DNA from 3 places in the Allobosea sp. BIWAKO-01 genome. Region 1 is predicted to be linked to each of the others. Evidence: riboswitches for the same ligand, from Rfam matches in the RefSeq annotation. Region 1 holds a riboswitch; each other region holds the start of a gene.

Evidence for each region. A riboswitch is a leader RNA that binds a small molecule or an ion and turns the genes downstream of it on or off. The one in region 1 is predicted to bind cobalamin.
Region 2: it holds a riboswitch for cobalamin, as region 1 does, so the genes downstream of both, BIWAKO_RS06670 (CbtB domain-containing protein) here and metE (5-methyltetrahydropteroyltriglutamate--homocysteine S-methyltransferase) in region 1, are expected to answer to the same signal.
Region 3: it holds a riboswitch for cobalamin, as region 1 does, so the genes downstream of both, BIWAKO_RS21475 (TonB-dependent receptor plug domain-containing protein) here and metE (5-methyltetrahydropteroyltriglutamate--homocysteine S-methyltransferase) in region 1, are expected to answer to the same signal.

Annotation. Positions count from the first base shown of each region.
Region 1 covers NZ_BCQA01000001.1:5,243,859-5,251,346, forward strand. Annotated here, with positions in the region: gene BIWAKO_RS24550 (ABC transporter ATP-binding protein/permease) at 1-796, opposite strand, end outside; gene BIWAKO_RS24555 (ChaN family lipoprotein) at 793-1,686, opposite strand; gene BIWAKO_RS24560 (hypothetical protein) at 1,679-2,428, opposite strand; gene BIWAKO_RS24565 (TonB-dependent hemoglobin/transferrin/lactoferrin family receptor) at 2,543-4,813, opposite strand; cobalamin riboswitch at 5,094-5,318, shown strand; gene metE (5-methyltetrahydropteroyltriglutamate--homocysteine S-methyltransferase) at 5,428-7,488, shown strand, end outside.
Region 2 covers NZ_BCQA01000001.1:1,462,905-1,470,392, reverse strand. Annotated here, with positions in the region: gene cobW (cobalamin biosynthesis protein CobW) at 1-871, opposite strand, end outside; gene BIWAKO_RS06680 (DUF1636 family protein) at 876-1,265, opposite strand; gene BIWAKO_RS06675 (CbtA family protein) at 1,315-2,055, opposite strand; gene BIWAKO_RS06670 (CbtB domain-containing protein) at 2,068-2,247, opposite strand; cobalamin riboswitch at 2,286-2,468, opposite strand; gene cobU (bifunctional adenosylcobinamide kinase/adenosylcobinamide-phosphate guanylyltransferase) at 2,609-3,133, shown strand; gene cobO (cob(I)yrinic acid a,c-diamide adenosyltransferase) at 3,147-3,758, shown strand; gene cbiB (adenosylcobinamide-phosphate synthase CbiB) at 3,862-4,842, opposite strand; gene cobD (threonine-phosphate decarboxylase CobD) at 4,854-5,870, shown strand; gene BIWAKO_RS06645 (D-2-hydroxyacid dehydrogenase) at 5,975-6,946, shown strand; gene BIWAKO_RS06640 (ABC transporter ATP-binding protein) at 7,171-7,488, opposite strand, start outside.
Region 3 covers NZ_BCQA01000001.1:4,591,393-4,598,880, reverse strand. Annotated here, with positions in the region: gene BIWAKO_RS21490 (FixH family protein) at 1-154, shown strand, start outside; gene BIWAKO_RS21485 (heavy metal translocating P-type ATPase) at 159-2,366, shown strand; gene ccoS (cbb3-type cytochrome oxidase assembly protein CcoS) at 2,363-2,539, shown strand; cobalamin riboswitch at 2,557-2,757, shown strand; gene BIWAKO_RS21475 (TonB-dependent receptor plug domain-containing protein) at 2,878-4,821, shown strand; gene BIWAKO_RS21470 (ABC transporter substrate-binding protein) at 4,842-5,687, shown strand; gene BIWAKO_RS21465 (FecCD family ABC transporter permease) at 5,684-6,709, shown strand; gene BIWAKO_RS21460 (ABC transporter ATP-binding protein) at 6,709-7,488, shown strand, end outside.

The DNA.
Region 1 (7,488 bases):
TGGCGAGGCCGCGCCAGTTCTGGATGATCGCGCCGAAGCGGTCCGCGAGCAGGCGCCGTTCAGCGGCCTCGCCATTCGCGAGAGCGACGGCCTCGACATGCTCGCGCAGCCGCGTCAGTGCGAAGCGGAAATCGGCCTCGCGGCGCTGCTGCTCGAAGGCGAGGGATTTCAAAGGCTTGCCGAGCCAATGCGTCAGGCCGCTCGAGATCGCGACGTAGAGCGGCGCAGCCCAGACCATGTAGCGCGGGATCTCGACCGCGACGCCTCCAACCGTGAAGGCGAGGGGAAAGGTCGAGAGCGACCACAGGATCGCGAAGAAGGAGACCAGCGCGACGGTGTTGGTGATGAGCTCGATCGCCTCGCCGGTCAGCTTGTCGACAAAGATGCGGCAGTCTTCGGCGATGCGCTGGTCCGGGTTGTCGAGGCCGTTATCCGTGCGGTCTCGCAGATGCCAATAGGCCTTGTTGGAGAGCCAGCGGTCGAGCGCAGCTTCGGTCAGCGAGCGGCGCCAGCGGATCTGCAGCATCTTGCGCAGGTAGCTGCCACTCAGGAACAGGCTCACGCTGATCGCGACCAGCCCGAAGAACACCGCGATCTGGTGCAGTGTCGCCTCGACATCGAGCTTCTGCAGCGCATTGTAGAAATCCGCCGTCCAGGCGATCAGGCGGACCGAAACCTGGACACCGGCCAAGCCGAGCCCGAGCACGAGCGCGAAGTAGACCAATCCGGCCCGCCCACCCGGCCCGCTGATGCAGAGCCGGGTCAACAGCGTGATCTGCGAGATGATCTTGGTCACGAAGAGGCCCTGGGCGAACCGCGTCGCGGCGAGGGCGGCTCCGGCGTGTCGAGCCTGAAGATCGCGTCGCCAATGCCCTTCAGGCTTTCCTGGTCATGGCTGGCACGGTCGGTCGGCAGCAGGACAGCCAGATCATCGATGCCGAGGTCGCGGAGCTGATAGGGCGTGCCATGGCCGTATTCGAGATGGCCGCGCCCGATGATGCCGACGACGAGCGGGTTGTCTTGAGCCCTTGCCAGATGATCGGCGATGCCGCAGGCGAAGGCGCGATCCCAGGTCTGCTGGGCTCGAATGAAGCGATCGAAGCGATCCGGTTCCATGGCGCGCGGGCGATCTGGCCCGGAAAAACCGCTCATGATTCCGGCGAGGTAGCGCCGGTACCCCTCCGTCGCGGGGGCAGCCGGCGTCACGCCATCGCGCTCATCGACGGGGATTGCATCCCAACCGACCTGGCCGACACGCGTGACCAGCGGCCGATGGCAGTTGAGCGCGAGCATCGGCACGCGCTGCTGTCGGCAGAAATGGAAGAGCGGCAGGTAGAGCTCGGGATCGAAACCCCAGACCTGTGCCCATTCCGACCGCTCCAGGAAGGTCGCGGTGTCCATCTCGCCCTCGACCCAGCCGTCTAGCACCGGCTGGAGCCGGCGCGGGAACATCTCGAAGCCGACCGCCATCTGCGGCCGCAGCGCGTGCAGGAACGCCGTGACATGGAGCTGCCAGCGATGGATCTCGGCGATGTCATGGCTCTCGCCGAGCAGCACGACGCGCTTCTGCGCCATCGTCCGCAGCAGATCGTGCTGGGCAATAGCCTCGCCGGTCTCCAGCAAGAGCCAGGTCGCGCGCGGATGAGCCAGAGACACCGATCCGGCGGTGAGGGAGGGCTCAGCCATGGGCGTTGCCGAGCGGAACGCCATCGAAGGCCGCGGCCGGGCCGCGCAGCACGAGGCCGAACGGCTGGCCGTCGGAATCATGCGCCGCAAGCTCGACCTCTGAGCCGACGACCTGCCGCAGCCAGCCTGCGACCGCACCCGCGCGCAAGTGAAGGTGGAAGTCGCCCTGCATGATGTTGACGAAGCCCATGGCCGGCTTCGGCTCCGGCAGCGCACCTCCCCAATGCTGGGCCAGACCTGGTTTCGTGAAATCGATCGAGACCGGCACGGCATTGCGCAGGATCGCGGCGAAGGTCGCGGCACCGAGATCATCCTGCGGCACATCAGGCGATCCGCCGCCGGCAGCGCTCTCGCGCTCGACCGGCTCCAGGGCCTCGCCGGGGCCGAATAGGGCAAGCGCCTTGTCGAAGAGCTCCAACCCGTCGAGCCCGATCAGGCTGAACAGCACCTCGCCGGCAGCGTCCTGGCACTCGAGCCGGGGCAGCACCCGGTCGCGCATCTTGCTGGTGCGGTCGGCGACCAGTCGGGTTACGACCGAAAGATCGAGCGTGCTGTCGTGGAATTCTCCTTCAAGGCGCGCCTTGGTCCCGTCGATCGTGACGGTGCCGACTACGCCCATGCGCTCATGCGTCGCGCCGCCGGAGCGTGCGCTCAGCATGACGCGGCCCATGGCGGGCAGGCTTGCCAGGATTTCGGCCGAGGGTTGCTTCAGCAGTTCGCGGGGATGTGTGGTGTTTGTCATAGGGGACTCCAAGGAAAGGATGCGACGCTCCGGGGTCTCGCTCGGAGCGTCGCGTGACTGACCGCAGCCGTTGCAGCCGCGGTCGCGAATTGGGTGGCGCTAAGTCGTTGCGTCTCAGAACTCGACTGAGGCTGCGAGCTTGAAGGTACGGCCAGCCGCGGTCTGCAGTTCGAGCGGATTGGTCGCGGCGACTGCGGCCGAAGCAGGAACCTTGTCGAAATTATAGACGTTCGAGAAATAGCGGCGATCGAAGATGTTCTGCACGCCGCCGCGGACGGTGATGTGCGAGGTCGGCTTCCAGTTCAGGAAGGCATCGAACACGGTGTACCCTGCCGGCTTGAAGATAGTCGGCGCGCTGGCGCGCGTGACGCCGGCTCCGAAGGTTCCGATGACCTCCGCCTCCAGCCCATATTCCGGCATCAGGTATTTCAGCCCGGCCACGGCGGTCAGGGGAGTGGTGGCATTGTAGGGCGTGGTCAAAGCGCCAGCGTCGGTCTTCTGCGTGCCGTACTGGTAGCTCAGCGCGACATTGGCGAGCCAGCGCTCGTGGAATTTCCACTCGGCTGATGCCTCGATACCGGAAATCTTCACGCTCGAGAGGTTGCGATAAGTCAGATCGGTCGAACCGGGGATCGGCGCGAAGTTCTGAATGAAGTCCTTGTAATCGGCATGGAAGACGCCGACCGAGAACCAGCCATTGTCGAAGCGACCTCGGAAGCCGGCCTCGTAGGACGTGACGCTCTCGGGCTTGAGATCGGGATTCGGGATCAGGTTCTGGGTGCCCATCGGCAGCGACGTATAGAGCTGCTGCGCGGTCGGCATCTTGAAGCCCTGGGCGTAGCGGGCATAGAGCGAATAGGTCTCGTCGAGCTTGAAGATCGTGCCGACCTGCGGGATCAGCTTATGCGAGTCGATCTCGCGCGGAGCCTTGCCGGGCACGATGACGTAACCTGGCCCAATGCTCGGGTCGATCTTGTAATTGGCGTAACGGACACCCGGCGTGATCGTCCAGCGACCATTCATCAGCTCGATTTCGTCCTGCAGATAGAAATCGTAGCGCGTCGTCGTCGCGTTGGCGAAGTTGAAACCGCCTGCAATCGTCGTGGTGGTGACGCCGGTCGACATGTTCCGGACGTCGTCGCGACGCTCGTAATCGGTTTTGGTGACGTCGCCCTGGAACCCGTAGGTCAGCCTGTGGAAGCTCGAGCCGAGTGCGAAGCTCGACTTGGCCTGGATGTCGAGCTGCGAGAATTGCTCGGAATAGTCGAGGAAGCCGCGCGTGAAGCGCTCCTGGTTATTGGCCTGCGTCTGGAACCGGTTATTGGTGACTTCACGCTTCTGCGGCGAGAAGGATGCCTGCCAGCGGATCGAGTCAAGGAAGCTCGAGCCGACATCCCATTGATGCTCGAAGGCGATGCGTTGGCGCGACTTCACCTCGTCTCGGATGTAGGGTCCGTTGCGAATGCCGGACGAGACGACGTTGTAGTCCCAGAGCTGGTTGACCTTTGAACTGTTGTCGAAATACTCGCCGGTCAGCTTGAACGTATGGTCAGTCGTCGGCGAGAAGACGATCTTGCCGAAGGCGTTCCAGACCGTGCTGTCGAGCGGGTTCAGCGTGTCGCAGCCGAGATAGCGCAGGCTCGGCACAGGGCAGCCCCAGCGGCCGCCATCGGCCCGGGCACGGCCAAGTTTGGCCTCCTCCGCTGTCTTCTGGCTCAGGCCGACAATGGCCTCGAGGGCAGGGGTGAGCCTGAAGGCTGCGATGCCGGTCTTGGTGAAGGAGCGGTCGAAACTGTCGTAACCGGCATCGAGACGCACGGCATAGGGCTTGTCCTTGCCCTTCAGCAGGTCCTGCGGATCGAGCGTACGATAGGCGACGATGCCGCCCAGCGCATCGGCGCCCCAGAGCACCGAGCCTGGCCCACGCACGATCTCGACACTCTTCAGGAAGGGCATGTCGACGAAGTTGCGGTTGCCGTCGGTGATGCGTTCGATCACGCGCGATCCATCGATCTGCATCTGGACGCGGTTGCCGCCGACCCCGCGGATCGTGAAGCCATCGAGGTTGCCGAACGGGTCGGTGCCGCTGGTGAGGCGGTTGACGCTGACGCCCGGCTGATAGCGCACGAGGTCCTGCATGTCGCGCGTCATGCGCTCGTCGAGTTCCTGCCGTGAAATGACGTTCACGACGCCGGGAACATCGAGAGCCTGCTTCTCACCACGCGTCGCCGTGACCGTAATCTGGTCGAGCGTGAACGCCGGTGACGCACTGCCGCCATCCGCGATAGCTTGAGAGTAACAAATCGTGCTTTGAAGAATTGTAAAAAGGAAAGCGGCTGAAAAATATAGTTTTGATTTGTTCTTCATTGGAAGACCCCAGTCCATTTGCGGGTGGATGTAGTCCTCCGTTGATAGGATTCGCAATTGTAAATTTAACACAGTGTTTTCTGATGCGACTTCATCTCGCAAAGTACATCTGCAATTTATAGTAGATGTAGATTCTAATTATTCTACTTTAGCAATCTCAAGGGAACTGCTTGCCCCGCATCGTCAGCGCGCAACCAGGGAACGTCCCGCAGTCGGGGGTAGCGTCAGTCGACGTAGAAAATGATATGGAGACATAAAGATGTCTTTATATTTCCATTGACCGCAGCGGCCATTTGGACCTAGGTTGGGCTGTCGTGGTTCTCCGGGTCTGTTTGCCCGGAGCTAAGAGGGAAGCCGGTGCGTCGGGGTCGCTATTGACCTGGGCAAGGCCGGCGCTGCCCCCGCAACTGTAAGCGGTGAGCCGCTGTCCAAGATGTGTCACTGAGGCCGGCAAGGTCTCGGGAAGGCCGGACAGCAGCGATGACCCGTGAGCCAGGAGACCTGCCTCGACGAATTGAACGTCCTCGGGCGGGGTGTCCCGGTGGAGCGCTTTGCGATTGCGCAGGCTCTTCGCCGGCGGAATCCTGGACGCGTCCGCTTTGGCCTTTGCCCCCAACTTTTGGGGTAAGCCTATGTCATCTTCACTTCCTGTCGCGACCCTTGGCACGCCGCGCATTGGTCCGCGCCGCGAACTCAAGTCCGCTCTCGAAAGCTATTGGTCGGGCAAGTCGACCGAAAAGGACCTGCTCGACACCGCCGCGGCATTGCGCGCCGCCAACTGGGCCCGCCAGAAGGCGCGCGGCGTCACTGTCATCCCGTCGAACGACTTCTCGTTCTACGATCAGGTGCTGGACACCAGCGCGATGGTCGGCGCGATTCCCGACATCTATGGCTGGAAGGGCGGTCCGGTCGGGCTGGCGACCTATTTCGCCATGGCGCGAGGTGCGCAAGGCGAGACCGAGCCGCACACCTCCTGCGGCCATGCCCACCACGACCACGAACATTCCCACGGCGCCCCGGCGCAGGAAATGACCAAGTGGTTCGACACCAACTACCACTACATGGTGCCGGAATTCGCGACCGGACAGCGCTTCGCGCTCTCCTCTCTCAAGGCGGTCGACGAGTACCGTGAGGCCAGGTCACTCGGCTACGACACTCGCCCGGTCCTGCTTGGACCGGTCACCTATCTGAAGCTCGGCAAGAGCAAGTATGCCAGCCTCGATCCGCTCTCGCTGCTCGGCGAGCTGCTGCCGGTCTATATCGATGTGCTGCGCCGCCTTTCTGCCAATGGCGCCGAATGGGTCCAGATCGACGAGCCTTGTCTCGTGCTCGATCTCGAAGAGGCCGCCTGTGACGCCCTGCGCCGGACCTACGCCACCATCGCCCATGCCTTGCCGCAGCTGAAGGTGATGCTGACGACCTATTTCGGTGCTCTCGGCGACAATCTCGACACAGCGGTCACGCTGCCTGTCGCCGGCCTTCATCTCGACCTCGTGCGCGCTCCCGCGCAGCTCAAGGAGGTGCTGGCCAAGGCGCCGCGTGGGCTCGTGCTGAAGCTCGGCATGATCGATGGCCGCAACATCTGGCGGGCCAACCTGCCGGCGCTGCTCGACCGCGTCGAGCCGGTTGTCGCCAGGCGCGGTACCGACCATGTCCAGATCGCGTCGTCCTGCTCGCTGCTGCACACGCCGATCGATCTCGATCTCGAAACCGATCTCGATTCCGACCTGAAGAGCTGGCTCGCCTTCTCCGTGCAGAAGATGGGCGAACTCTCGGTGCTGGGCAAAGCCCTCGCGGGCGGCCGCGACAGCGTCAGGGATGCGCTGGACGCCTCGGCGGCCGCAGCGGCGGCCCGAAAGGCCTCGCCGAAAGTCCACGACGCCGCAGTGGCTGCGCGTGTCGCGGCGGTGACGCCCAGCATGACGGACCGCGGGAGCCCCTTCGCCGCCCGCGCAAGATTGCAGCGCGAGCGCTTCAACCTACCGGCCTTCCCGACGACGACGATCGGCTCCTTCCCGCAGACAGCCGAGGTCCGCAAGGCCCGCTCGGCTCATGCCAAGGGCCTGATCACCGATGCCGACTATGAGCAATTCCTGCGTGAGGAGACCGAGCGCACGGTGCGCTGGCAGGAGGAGATCGGCCTCGACGTGCTCGTCCATGGCGAGTTCGAGCGCAACGACATGGTGCAGTATTTCGGCGAACAGCTCGCCGGCTTCGCCTTCACCAAACACGGCTGGGTCCAGAGCTACGGCTCGCGCTGTGTGCGGCCGCCGATCCTGTTCGGCGACGTCTCGCGGCCGAAGCCGATGACAGTCGGCTGGTGGACCTATTCGCAGTCGCTGACGACGAGGCCGATGAAGGGCATGCTGACTGGGCCTGTGACGATCCTGAACTGGTCCTTCGTCCGCGACGACATCCCGCGCAGTGCCTCCTGCCGCCAGATCGCGCTGGCGATCCGGGACGAGGTCATCGATTTGGAGAAGGCCGGAGCCGCGATGATCCAGATCGACGAGGCAGCGCTGCGCGAGGGGCTGCCGCTGCGCAAGAGCGAGTGGAAGGGCTATCTGGACTGGGCAGTCGGCAGCTTCAGGCTCTGTGCTTCGGGCGTCACCGACGCAACCCAGGTGCACACCCATATGTGCTACTCAGAGTTCAACGACATCATCGACGCGATCGCAGCGATGGACGCCGAT
Region 2 (7,488 bases), 3.8 Mb from region 1:
TCAGGCGCAGCACGCCGTCGGCTTCAGCTGCCCTGGCAACGCGGGCCGCCAGCTCCTCGGGGGAGGTCGCAGCGGCGAGAGCGAAATCAAGGCTCTCGAAATCGTCGTGGTCGTGGTCCTCGGCGCTCTCGTGATGCGAGGGGCGTCCAGCGAGGTCGGCCTCGGCAGCCGCGTTGAGACCGACGATCAAGGCAGGCTCGACCTTGCCATGAGCCGTCTCGACGATCTTGATCGCCTTCGGCAGATGCGCGGCGATCTCGGCCTTGACGCGTTCGCGGCCGGCTGCATCGACGAGGTCGCTCTTGTTGAGCAGGATCAGGTCGGCGCAGAGGATCTGGTCCTCGAACACCTCTTCGAGCGGATTGTCGTGCCCGACCGCGGCGTCTTGGGCCGCCTGCGCGGCGAGAGCGTCCGGATCATCCGCGAACTGGCCATCCGCCACCGCCGGTCCGTCGACCACGGCGATGACGCCATCGACCGTGACGCGTGACCGGATGGCCGGCCAATTGAAGGCGTTGACCAACGGCTTCGGCAGGGCAAGCCCCGACGTCTCGATCAGGATGTGCTCCGGCGGGTTCGGCCGGTCGAGCAGCTTTTCCAGCGCCGGCACGAAGTCGTCGGCGACGGTGCAGCAGATGCAGCCATTCGGCAGTTCGACGATGTCCTCCGCCGTGCAGCCGGAAATGCCGCAGCCGGCGATGAAGGAGCCGTCGAAGCCGAGATCGCCGAACTCGTTGACCAGCACGGCGATGCGCTTGCCCCCGGCATTCTCCAGCAGGTGCCGGACCAGTGTGGTCTTTCCGGCGCCGAGGAAGCCGGTGATGATCGTGCAGGGGATCTTGCCCAGCGAGCGGGCTTGGGGAGCGTTCATGATCTCATCCTTGTTGGCGCGCCGGGAGAGGCGGTACGCGCGCGACCACGCCTTTGCGGAACGAAGCGGGTCTTTCTTTCCAGGGAACGATACCGTTTGCGCTGGCTGCAAAGCTCGCAGCTGCGTTAACGATTTCGGCGATATGGCTGTCTGCGTCGAGATCGCCGATCAGATAGGTCCATTTGCCGTCGGCCGCTAAGGCGACGGTGCAGGGGCGATTGCAGACCGCGAGGCAGTCGACGGGTTCGACCGGAAGCGTCCCGCCGTCGCGCGCAATGCGTTCGCGCAGCGCCTCGGCAAAACCAAGTCCGGGCTGGTCGTACCCCTCCGGCAGGTCCGCCCGCGCGCGCCGGCAGGCGACGCAGACGAAAATGGTGACATCGCCTTCGGGCATAGGCCGGTTCCTTTGCTTCCGGCGCGATCCCGTAGGATCGCGCTCAGCGTCAGGCTTTGGCCAGGGCTGCGGCACGGCGCGTCGCCCAGGGCCAGAGCACGCCGACGGCAAAGCCGGTGGCGAGCCAGAGGGCGGCCTGGAGCGCGAGCGAGAGCGCGGCGAAATGCGCTGCAATTTCGGCCGGGACCTTGCTCTCCGGGGCGGCAGGATGTGGTGCGCCGATCAGATGGGGAACGAGCATGGCAAGCACGGCAAGCGCCCGCAGCCAGCTCGTGTCTGCCCGCAGGAAGACCCAGAGGCCGCCGGCGGTGACGAGCGCCGTGGCGATCCACCAGGCCTGGCGGTGGAGAAGTTCGGCCGACGCGCTGCCGGGTAGTTCCGGCGCGAGCCCGGTCGCCGGCACCAGGCCGAAGGCCAGGAAGCCGCAAGCCGCCCAGATCAGTGCGGTCCGTTCCGTGATGGCATCGCCCGCTGCGATCATGCCGCCGAGCAGCAGGGCGGCAAAACCGATCGCGGTCGCAATGGTGACGATGGTGGTGAAGGCAGTGCGCTGCAAGCCATCCTGTGGCTTCCACTCGGCGTGGTCGGCTGCGTCGGCGCCGCCATGGGCAAGGACGATCCTGGCATCGCCGGTGAAGCTGGCGTGCTGAAGCTCGGCTGCGCGCAACGCCGTCTCAAAGGTTTCCGCCTTGAGGATCAGCGGCGTGGTGGTGACATGCTGGAGTGCTGCGACCAGAAGCCCAGCAAGAAGCCCGGCCAGAAGACTGACCGTGAGAACACGATTGACCATGGTGTCTTTCCCTCAGTGGCAGGGAAAGGCGAGGGTGTGGCGCGTGTCGTGGGCTGCGTTGTGAACGCTGGTCGAATGGGCGAAGCCGACGGTGAAGATCAGGGCCGCGCCGAGTGCCAGGGCAGCTGCGACAGCCTTGACGCGCTCGGAAGCGCTGGCCTGGGTGGTGATCGAAGCCGTATTCGTCGTCATCTCGGTCTCCTTGGCCACCCCGCCGGCAGCCCGTTGGATTGCATCACTCGCTGACGGCAGGTCTCCTGGCTCGCGGGTCCGGATCTCTCGCCGCCTTCCCGGGACAATCCCAGTGGCCGATGGCGCGAAACTCGCCGCTTACAGTTGCGGGGGCAGCCGCGGTATCGCACCGCGTTCCCTTTTCACCTCGTTGCAGAGGCACCGTCGGGGATGATCATTAGCCATCTGCACGGTGCTGTGCAATGCAGCGATCGTGATTGCGAGCGCAGTGAAGCGATGTGATCTCTTGTGGCCGGTCCCGGCTTGCTTCGCTGCGCTCGCCAGGTCCGTTCCTTAGGCTGATCTTCCCTGGGCTGAGATTTTGGCAGTGGCAGCGATCCTTTCCCCTCTCACCCTCGTTCTGGGCGGCGCCCGCTCCGGCAAGAGCCGCCATGCCGAGGCCCTGATCGAGATGGTGCCGGCGCCATGGATCTATCTCGCCACGGCGCAGGCCTATGACGATGAGATGCGCGCCCGGATTGTCGAGCACCGCGCCCGCCGGTCGAAGGAGTGGATGACCGTCGATGCTCCGCTGGAGCTGGCGGAGGCGATCCGCGCGGTTCCCGCGGGGCAACCCGTTCTGGTGGACTGCCTGACGCTCTGGCTGACCAACGTGATGCTGGCGGAGCAGGATGTGGCGGCTGCAGGCCGAGGACTGGTCGAGGCCTGCGTCGCGGCGCGAGGCCCTGTGGTCCTGGTCTCCAACGAGGTCGGGCTCGGTATCGTGCCTGAGAATGCGCTCGCCCGACGGTTCCGCGACGAGGCGGGGCGGCTGCACCAGATGCTTGCGGCGCGGGCCGACCGGGTGATCTTCATGGTCGCCGGTCTGCCGATGCAGGTGAAATGAGCAGGAGGTTCCGATGACGATCGATGCTGACGAGGCCGCCCGCCACAAGGCCAAGATGGAAAAACGCAAGGCGGTGCAGGACGCCGAGGTCGCCGCCAAGACGATCGAAAAGGGACTCCTGATCGTCAATACGGGACCAGGCAAGGGCAAGTCGACTGCCGCCTTCGGATTGATTCTGCGGGCTCTCGGCCATGACTGGCGCGTCGGGGTGGTGCAGTTCATCAAGGGCGCCTGGGCGACGGGTGAACGCAAGGCGCTCGACGCCTTCGGCGATCGCATCGTCTGGCACACGATGGGCGAAGGCTTCACCTGGGAAACGCAGGACAAGGCCCGCGACATCGCGGCTGCCGAGCGCGCCTTCGCCAAGGCGAAGGCGTTGATGGACGATCCGGAGATACGCCTGCTCGTGCTCGACGAGCTCAATATCGCGCTGCGCTACGACTATCTGCCGCTGGCTGAGGTGGTCGAGACATTGGCGAGCCGGCGCCCCGATCTGCACATCGTCGTCACCGGCCGCAATGCCAAGCCCGAGTTGATCGCCGTCGCAGACCTCGTCACCGAGATGACGCTGGTCAAGCACCACTTCGCGGCAGGCGTGAAGGCACAGGCAGGGATCGAATTCTGAGGCTAACGCATCGACCCGAAACGTGAATTGCAGCTTTCGGGAAAGTCGACGCAAACACAGAGGCTGAGATCGTCGGTCCCGATGCAAGGTCCGGTCCGACGAACTAGAGGGCGAGCGCGGTGACGGCCCCCGCAACGGCGAGCCCCCACAGGAGCAGGCACGCCCTCCGATAGAGAGCGAGCGCCCGCCGGATATCCGCCGCGTCCGCTTCGGCCCGGCCGTCCCCCATCCAGCCGTCATCGATCCTGACATCGCCATAAACGCGAGGCCCCGCCAGCCGGAGGCCGAGCGCACCCGCCATCGCGGCTTCCGGCCAACCGGCATTGGGCGAACGATGATGGCGGGCATCGCGTCGGACAGCTCGCCACGCATTGGCGGAGTCTGACCTTCGGTCGAGTGCGGCGGCTGCGGTCAGCAGCAGCGCGGTGAGACGAGAGGCGGGAAGGTTGACGAGGTCGTCGAGACGCGCCGCCGCCCAGCCGAAAGCGAGATGGCGCGGTGTCTTGTGGCCGATCATCGAATCGGCGGTATTGATCGCCTTGTAGAGCGCGCCGCCCGGCAGGCCGCCGACGCCGAGCCAGAGGGCCGGAGCGACGATCCCGTCCGAGAAATTCTCGGCAAGGCTTTCAATCGCCGCGCGGGAAACCCCGGCTTCGTCGAGGGTTTCGGGGTTGCGGCCGACAATCATCGAAACGGCCGCGCGACCGCCGGCGAGGCCATCCCGCTCCAGCCCTTCGGCGACGCGCGCGACATGCTCGTGCAGGCTGCGCTGTGCGATCAGGCTGGAGGCGAGCAGTGCGAGCGGTAGCCAGCCAAGCGGGCCGAGGCCGCGGCAGAGCAGGGTCAGCGCCCATGTGATGGCGAATGTGGCGGCAAGCAGCAGCGCGAGGGCGAGGCTGCCGGCCGCCTTCCGCACCATGAAGGAGGCGCTCTCGCGATTGAGCATCCGGTCGAGCCAGGAGATCAGCGCACCGATCCAGGTGACGGGATGGCCGATCAGCGCATACAAGCCCTGGGGATAGCCGAATCCCGCCTCGATGATCAGCGCGGCGGCGAGAAGCGGCAGGGAATCGGACAGGCTCATGCGGGGCGGGAATGGCTGAGGCGGCGGGCAAGGTCTGGCATGGTGGCGATCTGGCGCAGGCGAAGGCGCTGTTCCCGGAGGCGCCCGAGCCATGGATCGATCTTTCGACCGGGATCAATCCCATCCCCTATCCGGTTCCCGAGCTGCCGTTAAGCCTCTGGCAGCGCCTGCCGGGAGTGCGGGACGAGGCGGCATTGCTTGCTGCGGCCCGCGAGACGTACCGGGTGCCCGAGACGGCCGGCATCGTCGCGGCGCCCGGCACTCAGATACTGATCGAACTGCTGCCGCGTCTTGCGAGCATCGGGCCGGTCGCCGTGATCGGTCCGACCTATGCCGAACATGCGGTGGCCTGGCGCAAGGCGGAGATGGACGTGCGGGAGAGCGCAACGCCCGCGGAGGTAGGCGGCGCGGGCGTGGTCGTGCTGGTCAATCCGAATAATCCCGATGGGCGGGTGATCGAGCGCGCGCAACTCACGGCGGTTGCGCGCGACCTGGCCGGACGAGGCGGGTTGCTCGTCATTGACGAGGCCTTCATCGATTTCATGCCCGAGGCGAGTCTGATCCCGGATCTGCCACCGGCGACGCTGATCCTGCGCTCCTTTGGCAAGACCTACGGGCTCGCCGGCTTGCGTCTGGGTTTCGCGATCGGCGAGGTGCGCCTGACGGAGGTCTTGCGGGCGGCGCTCGGTCCCTGGGCCGTCGCGGGGCCGGCGCTTCATATCGGGGCGCAGGCGCTCGGTGACTCGGACTGGCTCGCGGCGGCCTCTGGTGCCCGGGCCAGCGATGCCGCCCGTCTTGATGCCCTGCTGGCGTCGCGAGGTGTGATTGTCGGCGGCACCTCCCTGTTCAGGCTGTTGGCGACGCCGGACGCACCGGCACTCTTCGCCCATCTCGGCCGCCACGGGATCTATGTCCGTCGCTTTCAGAACAACGCGAGCTGGCTACGGCTTGGCTTGCCCGGCGACGAGGCGTCCTGGCAGAGGCTCGCCACTGCGCTGGCATCCTTCCTGCCTCCTTGCGCCGCCTAGAGGCGCAGGCACGGAACGCCGGCCAAGGCATCGGCCCGAAATGTGGATTGCGGTTTTCGGGAAAGCCGATGATCTAAACTGGGTTTCGTCATCAGGGGGATGCAATGACGTCTTGGCCGCAGGAAACTGAACTCACGATCGGCTTCGCGCATGCCGCCTACCAGCTCGGAGCGGAGTTCGCTGCGCGGGGGCGCCCCGCGAGGAGCTTTGAGGTTCGCAGCTTCGAGGAACTCAAGGCGCGCGCACCCGAAGCCGATGTCCTCGTCGTCTCCGGTCTCTGGCGCAACGAGCTGATCGCTGCCTGCCCGCGCCTGCGTTTCGTCCAGTCGATCAGCGCCGGCACGGATCAGTTCGATAAGCCCGCCTTCGCCACGGCGGGCATTCGCCTCGCCAGTGCGCAAGGGGGCAATGAGCGCGCCGTTGCCGAGCACGCCATGGCGCTCATCCTGGGCCTCACCCGTCAGATCCATCTCGCTCGCGACAACCAGATGGCAAAGCACTGGCGGCCTATGATCGGCGATCGCGCCCGGCGCGAGGACGAGCTCGGCGGCAAGACGATGGTCGTTGTCGGCCTTGGACGGATCGGCCTGCGTTTGGCGAGGTTGGCTGCGGCCTTCGGTCTGCGCATCATCGGCGTGCGCCGCAGCGAGCGGGCCGAGCCCGGCATCGACGCGATTGTGGCGACGGACAAGCTGGGCACGGTACTGGCCGAGGCCGACATCGTTGCGTTGACCTGTCCGCTGACGCCCGAGACCGAAGGACTGATCGGCCGCGAGGCGCTTGCCGCGATGCGTCCGGGCTCTCTCCTGATCAATGTTGCGCGTGGCCGCGTCGTCGACGAGGCGGCGCTGCTGGAGGCACTGGGCTCGGGGCGCCTGGCTGGCGCCGGGCTCGACTGCTTCCATGACGAGCCGCTCCCGCCGGCCTCACCCTTCTGGGGCCTGCCGAACGTCATCGTCACCCCGCACAGCGCCGGCGAGACGCGCGCCTATGAGGCGAATGTCGTCGACATCCTCCTCGACAATCTCGACCGGCTGGCGCGTGGCGACGCTGAGTTGCGCAACCAGATCGTTTAGAACATCGGGCCGGATATCGCTTCCGGTCCGTGGATCCTGGCTTCTGTGGTCGCATCGGATTCCCCGAGAACCGCAATCCACTTCTCGGGCCGATGCCTTGGCGGGGGTTCGCTTAAAGCATGCTGCGAAAAAGTGGCAACGTTTTTCGCATCAAACATGCTCTAAACCATTAGATTCGATCACGTTTTCTGCGCTTGGACGATTTCGTCCCACCGCAGCGTGATCTAGGCCTCGTGCAGCCTGCGGTAGATGCCGTCGGCCTTGACCAGATCGGCATGGCTGCCCTGCTCGGCGATGCCGGTCGAATCCACGACCACAATCCGGTCGGCATCGCGGATGGTCGCGAGACGATGCGCGATCATCAGCGTGGTGCGGCCCTGCGACAGGTCCGCGAGCGATTGCTGGATGGCGCGCTCGGTTTGCGTATCCAGCGCCGAGGTCGCCTCGTCCAGGATCAGGATCGGCGGATTCCTCAGGAAGATGCGAGCGATGGCGAGGCGCTGCTTCTGCCCGCCTGAAAGCTTGACCCCGCGCTCGCCGAT
Region 3 (7,488 bases), 650 kb from region 1:
GGACCACGACGTGACACTGACCGAAACAGCGCCGGGCCAGTACAGCGCCAAGGTGCCCGCCCTGCATGCCGGCGCCTGGACCCTGGTGGTCGAGGCAACGCGCGGTGGCGATGCGGTCTTCTCCTCACGCAGCCGCATCATGCTGAAGGACTGATCTCATGGCCGCGCAGCAGGATCTCTCCGTCTTCGTCCGCCATCGCGAAAGCGGGATCGCGGGCATGGAACTCGCGGTGGAGAACATCCGCTGCGCCGGCTGCATGCATGCGATCGAGAACGGCCTTGCCCATGAGGCCGGTATCCTCAGCGCCCGCGTCAATCTCGCGCTGAAGCGCGTCACGGTGGAATGGACGGAGGGCGCACTGCGCCCAGAGGCCGTGATCGAGCGCCTTTCCCGGCTCGGCTTCAAGGCCTACCCCTTCCTGCCCGCCTCCGGGCGGGAGGACGACACAAGCGAGGAAAGGCGGCTGCTGCGCTATCTCGGCGTCGCCGGCTTCGCCTCGATGAACATCATGCTGCTCTCCGTCTCGGTCTGGTCGGGCAATAGCAGCGACATCAATCCGGTCACGCGCGACTTCTTTCACTGGCTCTCGGCCCTGATTGCCCTGCCGACCGCAGCCTATGCCGGCCGCCCCTTCTTCGAGAGTGCGCTCCGGGCTCTGCGCGCCGGCGCGGTCAACATGGACGTGCCGATCACCCTTGGCATCGTGCTCGCGCTCGGCATGTCGGTGGTGGTGACCTGGAACCACGCCGAGCATGCCTATTTCGACGGCGCGGTGATGCTGATCTTCTTCCTGCTGATCGGGCGCTATCTCGACCAGCTGATGCGCCGCCGCACACGCGACCTCGCTGGCAATCTTGCTGCGTTGAAGGCCGAAACCGCGACCCGGCTGATGCCGAATGGCGAGGCGATGGTGACGCCGATCGCGGCCATCGTGCCCGGCGACCGTGTCCTGATCCAACCAGGCGAGCGCGTCAGTGTCGATGGCATCATCGAGACCGGCTCTTCCGAAATCGACCAGAGCCTCGTCACCGGTGAAACCCTGCCGCATGCCGTCATGGCCGGCGCGCAGGTCTATGCCGGTACCGTGAACCTCTCCGGAGCGCTGACCGTCAAGGTCGAGGCTGCCGCCAGCGGCACGCTGCTCGACGAGATCGATGCCCTGATGGCGCGCGCGGTCGAAAGCCGCTCCCGCTATGTCAAGCTTTCCGATCGGGCCGCGAGGCTCTACGCCCCTCTCGTCCACGCTACGGCGTTCGCGACCCTGCTGGGCTGGATCGCCTTCGGCCTGCCCTGGCCCGAAGCGCTGATCATCGCCATCACCGTCCTGATCATCACCTGCCCCTGCGCCTTGGGGCTGGCGATTCCGGCCGTGCAGGTCGTTGCCGCCTCGGCCCTGTTCAAGCGCAAGGTCATGTTGAAACAGGGTGATGCGCTGGAGCGCCTCGCCGAGGCCGATATCGCTGTCTTTGACAAGACCGGCACGCTCACCTTGCCGGACCCCGATCTGGTCAATGGCGATGAGATCGACGCCGCAACCTTGCAGGCCGCCGGCCGATTGGCAGCCGCGAGCCGCCACCCCCTCGCCCGCGCCATCGCCCGTGCCGCCGGCCATCCTGTTCCGACGAGCGATGTCAGCGAAAATCACGGCGCAGGCCTGAGCGCGATCGTGGATGGGATCGAGACCCGTCTCGGCAGCGTCGCCTATTGCGAGGCCGGGGCCGAAGCCGCCATCGTCGCCGCGCACCATCCAGCCGCCTCCCTGATCGCCTGGCGCCATGGAGATGACTGCGCCGTCTTCGCGGTCGACCAACAAATCCGGCCGGAGGCACGCGACTGCATCGCAGCGCTGCGCGAGCTTGGTCTCGAGATCCGCATCCTCTCCGGAGACCGAAGCGAAGCTGTCGCGCCGGTCGCCTCGGCCCTCGGCATCACGGAGGCCGAGTCCGGCCTGCGCCCCGACGAGAAGCTCAAGGCCCTCGATCGGCTCAGCGCCAAGGGGCGCAAGGTGCTGATGATCGGGGATGGGCTCAACGACGCCCCAGCCCTTGCCAAGGCCCATGTCTCGATCTCGCCGATCAGCGCCACCGACCTGGCGCAGGCCTCGGCCGACATCGTCTTCATCGGCGACAGCCTGATGCCGGTCGCAGACAGCCTGCGGATCGCTCGCCGGGCCCGCAACCTCATGCTGGAAAACCTCTGGTTTGCGGTGCTTTACAATGCCGTCGCGGTGCCGATTGCCGTCGCGGGTTTCGCGACGCCGCTGGTCGCAGCCGTCGCGATGTCGGGCTCTTCGCTGGTGGTCACGCTCAACGCACTGCGCGCCGGTCGCGGCCTGCCGCGGCAGAATACGGGAGTGGCGTCATGAATATCCTGGTGATCCTGTTCCCCCTGGCGCTCGGTCTCGGACTGCTGGGGTTGGCTGCCTTCTTCTGGTGCATGCGCACCGGCCAGTTCAGTGATCTCGAGGGACCGAGCTGGCGCATCCTGAGGGATGACGACCTGCGATCGCCTGGCGACACCCGCATCAACGATCATTGACGCAGCAGCCATTCCGCCCTTACCTCGCCGGCGACGGTTCCCTTAGGGGATCAAAAGGGAATGCGGTGCGGATGGTTCGCCATTCAATGCCGTAGCTGCCCCCGCAACTGTAAGCGGCGAGCCTTTCGCCACACGCCACTGGGGCCCTCGGACCTGGGAAGGCGGCGTCAAGGCACCGACCCGCGAGCCAGGAGACCTGCCGTCAGCCGTGGTCACACGCGAACACGTTCGGACGGGGTGTTTCGATCGCTTGTTGAACCGCACGCTGGCTAAGGGCAGCGGGTGGGGCCTCGCGTTCGCGGTGACGTGCCACTGACGTCAACGCCCGAGGTCCCATCGTGATCCGCCCTCCCAAGGTTGCCCGGCGCAGCCGGCTTCTCATCGCCCTGCCGCTCCTCGTCTCCGCCGGCTCCCTCCCCGCCAGCCAGACCTGCGCCCAGTCAGCCACCGAATCGATTGCCCTCGACGAAATCGTCGTCAGCGCCACGGCCCGGCCCACGCCAGCCCGCGAAATCGCCAATTCCGTGACGGTCATCACCGCCGGCGATATCGAGCGCGAGCAACGCCGGACCCTGCCGCAGGCGCTGGCCGCCGTTCCCGGCCTCAATGTCGTGCAGACCGGCGGGCCGGGCGGGCTGACCTCGGTCTTCATCCGCGGCACCAACTCCAACCACGTCAAGGTGTTGATCGACGGCATCGAGGCCAACGACCCGGCGACCCCGAACCGCTCCTTCGATTTCGGCTCGATGCTGACCGACGACATCGAGCGCATCGAAGTGCTGCGCGGACCGCAAAGCGGCCTCTACGGCGCCAACGCGCTGGGCGGCGTCATCTCGATCACCACCAAGCGCGGCGAGGGTTCGCCGAAGCTGACGGCCCGCGCCGAGGCCGGCTCATATGGCACCTTCAACCAGGCGGTCGGCCTCAGCGGCGGCGATGATCGTTTCAACTACGCCCTCAGCATCGCCCATTTCAAATCGGATTCGACCCCGGTGACGCCTCCCGGGCTCGTTCCACCCGGACGCCGCAGCAACCCGAATTCCTACGACAACTGGACCTATTCGGCCCGGTTCGGCGTCGCGCTGTCCGATACGCTGTCGCTGAACTGGGTCGGCCGGTACACTGACGGCTACCTGCTCTTCACCGGCGATTCCGGCTTTCCGAGCACGCCCAGCGGCTTCCGCAGCAGCCAGGACTACAAGCAGGCCTTCACCCGCGGAGAGGTCGTCTGGGACCCGCTTGGTGGGCGCTTCGTCAATCGCTTCGGCCTGTCCTACAGCAATCAGGACCGCACCGGCCGCACGCCGAATGCGATTGGTATCCTCGGCCTGCCGACGGAAAACCTCGGCGAGCGCACCAAGGTCGACTGGCGCGGCGACCTGGAGCTGATGAAGGGGCAAACCCTGGTGATGGGCCTGCAATATGAGCGCGAACGGCTGGAAACCCGCGCGCTCACGGCATCCAACGGCAATACGGGCGCCTTTGCCGAACTGCAGTCGAATTTCGGCGACCGGCTCTTCATGGTCTCGAATATCCGCTACGACGATGACGAGACCTTCGGCGGCCACACGACGTATCGCTTCGCGCCGGCCTATATCGTGCCGGGGACCGAAACCAAGCTGAAGGCAAGCTACGGCACGGGGTTCAAGGCGCCGACGTTGAGCGAGCGCTTCAGCGATTTTCGCCCGGCCTCCAACTTCTTCGGCAATCCCAACCTGAAGCCGGAGGAAAGCCGCGGTTGGGATCTCGGCTTCGAGCAGCCCTTGCTCGCCGACAAGGTCCGTTTCGGCGCCACCTATTTCCACAACGACATCGAGAACCTGATCGTCACCAACGTGGCGCGGGACTCCTATGCCAATATCGGCAAGGCCACGACCAAGGGTGTCGAAGCCTTTGCCGCGCTCGAAATCTCGCCGCAGTTCAAGGTGCGGGCCGACTACACCTTCACCATCGCCAAGGACGACATCGCCCGGCAGGAACTGCTGCGCCGTCCCCGTCACAAGGCCAGCGTGACGGCGAGCTGGACTCCGGTTGACAAGCTCACCCTTTCGGCGACGCTGATCTATGTGGGTGAGCGCGTCGACGGAAACCGTGACTTCTCGATCTCGCGCATGCGGGCGCCGGGTGCGGCCATCGTCAATCTCGCCGCCGAGTACCAGGCGACGGACAGGCTCAGTGTCTTCGGTCGCATCGATAACCTGCTGGACAAGCGCTACGAGAACCCGGTCGGCTTCTTGGTGCCGGGTCTGAGCGCTTATGGCGGTCTGAAGGTAACGCTGTGAGGCGTTGGGCGGCCCGTGCGATGACCGGCAGCGCCGTTCTGGCGCTTGGCCTCTTTCTCGGTTTCGGCGGCCTGACGGCCGCCGAAACGCCGGCCAAGCCATCCCGCATCGTCTCGCTGAACATGTGCACGGACGAACTGGTGCTTCGGCTCGCCGAGCGCGACCGCATCGCCTCGATCACCTGGCTCTCGCAGGACCCGCGCAACGCCAACATGGCCGAGATTGCCAGGACCATTCCGGCCAATCACGGCCTCGTGGAGGAGGTGCTGAGCTACAAGCCGGACCTGATCATCGCCGGCGCCTATACGACGCGCAGCACCGTCGCGTTGCTGAAGAAGGCGGGCGTACCGGTCCGCGAGTTCGGGGTGCCGCGCAATCTCGCTGAAATGCGTGCCCAGATCGCCGAGATGGCGGCCCTGCTCGGCGAGGCGGAACGCGGCGCGGCCCTGATCGCTGCGATAGACCAACGCCTCGAGGCACTCGCGGCGAGCCCAATCGCCGGCCATCCCAGGGCGCTGGTCCTACGGCCGAACGGCTTCACGGTCGGGCGCGGCTCCCTGGTGGACGAGATCCTGACCCGCGCCGGCCTGACCAATCTCGCCGCCGAACTCGGCGTCGACAACTACGGCCAGATCGCGCTGGAGACGGTCGCACTCGGGCAGGCCGACATGCTGATCCTCAACACCACGCCGGGCGGGCCGCCCTCGCTCGCCCATGAGATCCTTCATCATCCGCTCCTGGCGAAGCTCGGCGAGCGGGTCAGGCTCGTCGCCCTCCCCTCGAAACTCTGGACCTGCGCCGGACCGGCCGTGCTCGATGCGATCGAGTTGCTTGCCGCCTCCCGCAGGCAAGGATCGCGCTCATGACACTGGCGGTTCAGGACAGGTTGCGGGCTACGACGCCGAAGCTGGCGCGGCTCATTCTCGTGCTGGCCCTGTTGATGCTGGCCATGATGCTCGTTTCGATGGCCGTGGGTTATGCTCCGCTCGACATCAAGGCCGCCCTCGCCGACGCCCTTGCCGGGCGGAAGACCCTGCCGGCGCTCGTCCTTGTCGAACTCCGCCTGCCGCGCGCGCTGCTCGGCGCGCTTGTCGGTTTCAGTCTCGGGCTTGCGGGCGCCGCCATGCAGGGCCTGCTGCGCAATCCCCTTGCCGAACCCGGAATCCTCGGAATTTCGAGCGCCGCCGCCTTCGGCGCAGTCGTGGTCTTTTACAGCGGCTTGTCAGCGACGATGGCGCTCGCCCTCCCCTTGGGCGGCATGGCCGGCGCCGCAATGGCGACGCTTCTGCTCTACGCCTTCCTGGGGCGCGGCGCCGGAACGATGACGCTGATCCTCGCCGGTGTCGCGATCAACAGCTTCGCCGGTGCGATGACCGCGCTTGCGCTCAACCTCGCGCCAAATCCCTACGCCGCACTGGAAATCGTATTCTGGCTGATGGGCTCGCTCGCGGACCGCAGCCTGCTCCATGTCTGGCTCGTGCTGCCACCGATGCTCCTCGGCTGGCTGCTGCTGCTTTCGACGGCGCCTGCCCTCGACGCCCTCACCCTCGGCGAGGACACGGCTAAGAGCCTCGGCTTCGACCTGACCTGGCTGCGCGCCCGGCTGATCGGCGGAGCCGCGCTCGCCGTCGGCAGCGCGGTCGCGGTCACCGGTGCGATCGGCTTCGTCGGCCTCGTCGTGCCGCATCTGCTGCGTCCGCTGGTCGGCAACCGGCCGGGCCGGCTGCTGCTCGTCAGCGGCTTCGGCGGAGCAATCCTGACGCTCGCCGCCGATACCGCGCTGCGCCTCGCCCCGATCCGACCCGAGCTGAAGCTCGGCGTGGTCACCGCGCTGATCGGAGCACCCTTCCTGTTCCACCTGATCCATCGCCTGCGGCGGGACGTCTGATGAAGATCGAAGCCTCGGGGATCTCGCTCGCGCTCGGTGGGAAGCCGATCCTGCGCGATATCGATATCGCGCTCTCGGCAGGCGAAATGGTCGGGCTGATCGGCCCCAACGGCGCCGGCAAGACGACCTTGCTGCGCGTGCTCACCGATCTCGTTGCGCCCGATTCCGGCGAGGTGCGCTATGATGGTTTGTCGGTTCGGAGCCTCGGGCGCAAGGAACTGGCGCGGCGCATCGCCTTCCTTGCGCAAGGTGGCGCAGTGCACTGGTCGATGCGCGCACAGGCCCTTGTCGGACTTGGCCGACTGCCGCATCGCCGGCCCTTTGCCGGGGAGAACGAGGCCGATCGCGCCGCAGTTGCGCGCGCCATGGCAGCGGCCGACGCCACCGCGTTTGCCGACAGGACAGTCGAGACCCTCTCGGGCGGAGAGCGCATGCGCGTGCTGCTGGCCCGCGCGCTCGCCGTCGAGGCGTCGATCCTGCTCGCCGACGAACCTCTCGCCGCGCTCGACCCGCTGCACCAGCTCGAAGTCATGGAGCTTCTGCGCCGGACCGCTGCCGGCGGCACCGGCGTGGCGGTCATCCTGCATGACCTGACCCTGGCCGCGCGTTTCTGCGATCGTCTCATCCTGCTCGATCGCGGCAGGCTCATTGCCGATGGTTCTCCCGCAACCGTCCTCAACGACGCCAATCTTGCTGCTGTCTTCGGCATCACCGCGGCCCGCGGCTCGGAAGTCGGCGCACCATACCTGCTGCCCTGGCGGCGCCTCACATCGGAACAG